DNA from 2 places in the Aerococcus sp. NPDC058936 genome. Region 1 is predicted to be linked to the other one. Evidence: predicted binding sites of a transcription regulator. Region 1 holds the regulator's gene; the other holds the start of a gene.
What was found. Region 1 encodes CtsR, which represses protease genes until heat stress. Its sites were predicted from a motif close to TTGGTCAAAAAAGGTCAAANA; they were not measured.

Region 1 (3,431 bases):
TGCCCTTTGACACGTTTATGTAAGTGGTCTTCTAGTTTGATTAACTGTTGGTTTTCACTTTGGGTTAATTGTTGCATTGGCACACCTGTCCACATTGCAACGATATCCGCTACATTTTGGCTGTCGATTTCAAGATCGAACGGCCCATCTGAAACAACTTGTGGGTTGTTTTGTAAGTTAAACAATTCTTGACTTAAGCGTTGCTGTTGTTGGTGGACGCCAGCAGCTTTTTCGAATTCTTGGGTATTCACATAGTGTTTCTTCAAGTCTTCTAAGTCCGTTAATTGCTTGCGGATACCAACAATTGTTTGTTGGGCTTCGTCTTTATCGCCGTTGTCTAAACGAGCTGTGGCTGCAGCTTCATCCATAATATCAATGGCTTTATCTGGTAAGAAACGGTCTGCGATATAACGATTTCCTAATCGTACTGCGGCTTCAATCGCCTCATCTTTAATCGTTACCCGGTGGAATTTTTCGTAATCTTTCCGGATTCCTTTTAGAATTTCGATAGCATCTGCTTCGCTTGGTTCGTCAACTAGGACTTTGGCGAAACGACGTTCTAAAGCGGCATCTTTTTCAATGTATTTTTGGTATTCATTTAAGGTCGTTGCCCCAATTACTTGTAAGTGGCCACGTGCTAAGGCTGGTTTCATTAAGTTAGAAGCATCAATAGCGCCTTCTGCTGCACCGGCACCGATTAAGCTATGTAATTCGTCAATAAATAAGATGACATTCCCGGCTTTTTCAGTTTCCTCTAGTAGGTTTTTCACCCGGTCTTCGAATTCCCCACGGTATTTAGTACCTGCAACAAGGGACCCGACATCAAGAGATACGACACGTTTGTTGGCTAAGGTTGATACAACATCGTTGTTTGCAACTGCGATGGCAACTGCTTCAGCGATGGCTGTTTTACCAACACCTGGCTCACCTACTAAAACTGGATTATTTTTAGTTCGGCGGCTAAGGACTTGCATGATTCGCCGCAATTCTTTCTTACGACCGACCACTGGATCTAACTGCCCGTTACGTGCTTGTTCCGTTAGGTCTCTGGTTAAAGAGTCTAAGGTTGGCGTCGTACTTTGTGGGCGTTTGCTACCGTGGTTTGATGGTTTGTTGTTGTTCTCGTTGCTTCGGTTGCGTACTGGTGGACGTTGGCCAATTGAACGGTAGATGTCTTTACGTAATTTCTCGATATCCACGTCCAGGTTTTTCAGAATACGAACAGCTAGTACTTGGTCAGCGATTAAAGATAGCAAAATGTGCTCTGTGCCGACTAAAGTAACTTGTTGGCGTTGCGCTTCTTCACCTGCAATATATAAGACTTTTCTTGAACGTGGTGAATACACCACGCGATTCAAGTCTAAGGTGCCGTCTTGGACTTCATCCTTACCATATCCGATGACAAATTCAACTTCTTCTTTCACAGCCTCGTAACTTGGCAAGTGGTCAACTAACACGCTATGCGCAACACCCTCGGGCTCACGGTAAAGTCCTAGTAGCAAATGTTCTGTTCCAATGGCTTTATGACGAAATTGCTTGGCTTCTTCAGCAGCGTACAATAAGGCCTGTTTTGCTTTCTCTGTATAAATTTCGTTCATAAGGTCCTCCTATCTGGTTACCTATATTTCAGCTTCACAAGCATCGATCTTAAAATTAAGGACCGGACTTCATCAGCGTTAACAATTTTTCCTAGGGCATCCTTGTCGACCGCTGAGTGCATGATTTGCGCTTCATTTTCGGTAACAATCTCGTTGACTAATAAATTTTGAATGATGGCAGTTGCATCACGTAAGCTCATTTTTTGATGGACAAGGTCGACCATAGCATCGATTAATTCAGCCTCTTCGACAATTTCCAGTTTCATAATGCGGATATATCCGCCCCCACCACGTTTACTTTCTACAATATAACCCTTTTGCGGGGTAAACCGCGTGTTAATCACGTAATTAATTTGTGATGGGACACATTGAAATTGGTCTGCTATTTCGCTACGACTAATCTCAACATGCTCTTCTTGTTGTAAGATTTGCTTTAAATAAGATTCAATAATATCAGACATATTTCTATTTTTCACATTCATCACCTCAAGCCTGATTCTTATTTTGACTAATTTTGACTATTCAACCATATCATACGATAACCGACCTTAACTAGTCAATTCAAAAGCTCGGTAATTGGAGGAGTGACAAAAGCCGTTAAGACTCGATGCACTGGACCAAAAGCCGAACAAACACTGCAAGTGTTTAGCATATTTAGGGAAGTGTCGGAAGAGTTTGACTTTTAGAACCCAATTTGAAGACTTATCTTAACGAGCCTTATCTGTTGTAATAGAAAAATTTGAAATACCGCACCTTTATATAGCAAAAAGGCAACGCAAAGGAATGTTGGTCAAATCCTTTACGCTACCCTCAAATTGAAGTGCGTTTGCCTCATTTTTTTCAATTCAAAATCATTAGACGATTTTAAGATACGCCATCTTATGCTAAAGCTGAGACCAGCTTGTCAGTGAAGGCTGCTGTTGTTAAATCGCCACCTAAGTCTCGGGTAAAGTTACTTGCGTCGGACAAGACCAAATTCAAAGCTTTGCGCAAACGAGTGGCATCTGCTTGTAAACTGATGTGGTCTAGTAGGTCCGCAAAGGCCAATAAGATGGCTGTCGGGTTGGCAATACCTTGACCAGCAATATCTGGTGCTGATCCATGAACGGCCTCAAATATCGCCACGTCGTCGCCCAGATTGGCACCTGGAACTAACCCCAAACCACCAATCAAACCGGCCATCAAATCAGATAAAATATCGCCGTATAAGTTTTCGGTGACGACCACATCGTACTGTTGGGGACGCATCACCAATTGCATGGCCATGTTGTCGACTAAAACCTCCGTTGCTTCAATTTGCGGATATTTAGCGGCAATTTCGCGAGCAACTTTTAGGAATAATCCGTCTGATAGTTTCATAATATTGGCTTTAGTGACGATAGCGACCTTTTTCCGGTCATTAGCCACAGCATACTCAAAGGCTGCTGTGACAATCCGTTCTGTCGCCTGTCTGGTAATGATTTTGATGGAATGGGCTTCGTCAGGTGAAATTTGCTCTTCTACGCCCGCGTATAAATCTTCTGTATTCTCCCGGAATAAAACGATATCCACGTCCCGGTGAAGTGCAGGAATTTGGCCTAGCACACGGATTGGGCGGATGTTTGTATGTAATTGATAATGTTTTCTAAGTGATACGTTGACCGATCTAAAACCCTCACCAATTGGTGTTGCAACAGGCCCTTTTAAGGCAACCTTGTGGGTATCAATGGCGTCGTAAACAGCTTTGGGGATCAATTCACCCGTTTCATCAATGGCGTCTTGTCCAGCGACCACTTCGTCCCAGATAATTGGACTGCCTAGGGCTTTCGCCACTTGTTTGACAACTTGTGTAAT
Region 2 (3,431 bases), on a different contig from region 1:
CATTGATTTTATCCATGTATTCACTCATATCAAGACGGACCATGTTGTTTTCTGAATCAAACATGGCTTCAGCTAAGGCTTTAGCCAACTCAGTTTTACCAACACCAGTCGGTCCTAAGAATAAGAATGAACCTAACGGGCGGTTTGGATCTTGAACACCGGCACGTGAACGTAATACCGCATTTGTCACGCTATCAACTGCTTCATCTTGACCTACGACACGTGCATGTAAGGTGTCATCTAAATGAAGTAATTTTTCACGTTCCCCTTCGACTAATTTAGTCACGGGGATCCCAGTCACTCTTGAAACCACTGCTGCGATAGAGTCTTCAGTTACAGATTCTTCTACCAAACGGTCAGCACTCTTGTCTGCATGCTCGTGGTAGGCTTTTTCCATATCTGCCAATTCTTGTTCCAAAGTTGGAATAATCGCATGTTGTAATTTGGCTGCTTCTTCAAGATTGTAGTCATTTTCCGCTTGCTCCAAAGCATGTTTGGCATTGTCAATTTCTTGACGTTTAGCGTTGATCTCAGACATACCGCCTTTTTCAACTTGCCATTGCATGGTTAATTGATTAGTTTTTTCACGGACCTCGGCTAACTCTTCTTGAAGGTCAGCTAACCGGCGTTTACTTGCCTCATCTTTTTCTGCTTGTAAGGCTTTCTCTTCAATTTCTAGTTGAATTAAACGACGACGTTCTTGGTCTAATTCTGTTGGCAATGAATTCATTTGCACGCGGATTTCAGCACTAGCTTCATCCACCAAATCAAGGGCCTTATCTGGTAAGTACCGGTCAGTGATGTAGCGGTCTGACAATTCAGCTGCTGCTACTAAAGCTTGGTCATGAATCGTTACTTCATGGTGCAATTCATATCGTTCTTTCAAACCACGTAAGATTGAAATAGTATCTTCAACACTTGGCTCTTTAACTAAGACACGTTGAAAACGACGTTCTAAAGCCTTGTCTTTTTCCATGTATTGACGGTATTCATCTAAGGTTGTAGCACCAATGCAGTGCAATTCGCCACGAGCCAACATCGGTTTAAGTAAGTTCCCAGCGTCCATTGACCCTTCAGTCTTACCGGCACCTACAATGTTGTGGATTTCATCGATAAATAAGATAATCCGTCCGTCTGCCTTTTTAACTTCGTTTAAGACAGCTTTCAACCGTTCTTCAAATTCACCCCGATATTTAGCCCCTGAAATCAAGGCACCCATATCTAGTGAGAAGACTGTTTTGTCTTTTAAGTTGTCAGGGACATCTTTTTTCACAATACGTTGGGCTAAACCTTCAACGATAGCGGTTTTACCTACACCAGGTTCACCAATTAGGACCGGGTTATTTTTAGATTTACGAGACAAGATACGGACCACATCACGAATTTCTTCATCACGTCCGATGATAGGATCCATTTTACCTGCTTTAACTTGTTCGACTAAGTCGACGCCATATTTCTCTAAAGCTTCGTAATTTTCTTCTGCTTGTTTACTTGTCACACGATCACCCTTTCTCAAATCTTCAATTTTTTCTTCTACTGCTTTGGCGGTAATTTGATGTTTTTTAAACCATTTTGCAAGGTCTGTATAAGCGACATCATTCAGTGCCGCTAGCACCATTTCGGTGGCTAAGAATTCGTCACCTTGTTTTTCTGCACGCGCTTGGGCTTTTTGAATCAATTCACCCAAACCACGTGATATTCCTTGGCCATATTGTACATTTGTACCTTGGACCACTGGTACCGCATCTAATTCACGGTTTAGTTCTTCTGTAAGTTCTGCCATTGGCACATTTAAATCTTCATAAAAGTCATAAGCAAAGTTTCCAGGTTGCACCAACGCTGTAAACATATGGGGAATCCCAATTTCTTGATGTTTACGTGTCACAGCAATTTGTTGGGCATTTGCGATAGCCTCTTGTAAGGTTGTAGTCATTTCCATGTTTGCCATTTCACATCTCTCCTTTTCACTTTATGTATATAGTATAGCAAGAAGGTCAGTAAAGGTCAAACATTTATTAGTGATATTCTTGCCTTTTTTAACCTTCAGAAACCTTGATATATCAGTATTACACTAATACTTGACTCTAAACATCAAACTAAAGGTCAATATGTGACCACTTACTTTCTTTGACCAATTCAATATGGCGCACATCATCCCACAAAATCTTCTGACTACCGATTAAAAAATAGAAATAATTACTCTCCCCATTAAACCAACCAAAGATATGATCAAGGTAACGGCCTAAATGATCTTTCAAAGACAATTGAATAGAAACAGGATAGTGGTTTAACCAAGCTTCCTGCAAGACTTGGTCAACCTCTTCCCTGGTCATCTCTGGCAATGGAATAGATGCCTTAGCTGCATCCTTATGGTTGGTTTGAATGCCTTTGACCAATTCATCCATGGCATAAGCAGTAGCCCACTTCATACCAAAGGTCCGGTCTTCGTATTCGTTATAAGGCGTAAAATATTTACGGGTTCTTGGGTGTCGTTGCTTTTTCAACCAAGACAATTGGGCTCGTCTTGTAGCGTTCGGGAGTTCCCAAGGTTCAAGACGCTTAGCCATGCGCCTCACCTTCGATACCCGCCATACCACCAGCATGTCCGCCGACCAAACTAGACCGGTCAATTGCCCGACCGCCAGCTTTAAGAGACGAGGCATAGACCAAACTCTTAAAACCGTATTTCTTACGGATGGTATCTACAATCACATCTGTTTTCATATCCGCTACTTGATTATTTTCACTTTCAAATAAATTTAATTGAATTGCTCGATGGTAAACAAGGTTGCCGCTATATAAAGAAATATGCCGAATTACTTGATCATCATAGAGTAAGGACAGCAGGTACAAGGCCACTTCAGCAATCACCTTACTTTGATTAGTCGGTATTACCTTAACTTGCTTATGAATACCCCTTTTACCACTTGCATCAAAGTAGCCCATAGAATAGCCTAAGCCAAGACCGACGACTTGTGTTTGCGCGCCAGCCCGCCTTAAACGAGACCCAATTTGATCAGCCATTTCCTTGACGACGACAGCAATTTCGTCCTTGTCGGTGTAGTCTCTTGGGAGCACTTGACTGTTGCCGATAGACTTGTCCTTTGTGGTATAAGGGGTGCCGAGAAAAGACCGGTCTACGCCCCACGAATGGGCATAAAGTTGGGCACCAATGACCCCTAATTTATCTTTTAATACGTGATACGAAGAATGGGCAAGGTCGTAGACATTATTAATACCCATCCCCTTTAGCCGGCGGGCCATTCGGTGACCAATACCGCACACTTCTGTTAAATCAGCAATCTGCCAAAGGGTATCCGGGACATCCTCATACCGCCATTCAGCAATCATGTCGCCCTCCTTTTTTGCGCCAATATCTAGGGCTACTTTAGCTAGAAACGGGTTATCGCCAATACCAATCGTTGTATAAA

Region 2: the regulator CtsR is predicted to act here: its motif matches at 1,991-2,011, upstream of clpB (ATP-dependent chaperone ClpB).

Annotation. Positions count from the first base shown of each region.
Region 1 is NZ_JBHYKZ010000002.1:172,749-176,179, forward strand. Features, by position in the region: gene ACFW0C_RS02195 (ATP-dependent Clp protease ATP-binding subunit) at 1-1,598, opposite strand, end outside; gene ACFW0C_RS02200 (CtsR family transcriptional regulator) at 1,616-2,074, opposite strand; gene ACFW0C_RS02205 (isocitrate/isopropylmalate dehydrogenase family protein) at 2,478-3,431, opposite strand, start outside.
Region 2 is NZ_JBHYKZ010000001.1:115,654-119,084, reverse strand. Features, by position in the region: gene clpB (ATP-dependent chaperone ClpB) at 1-1,948, opposite strand, end outside; gene ACFW0C_RS00550 (hypothetical protein) at 2,097-2,567, opposite strand; gene ACFW0C_RS00545 (Y-family DNA polymerase) at 2,560-3,431, opposite strand, start outside.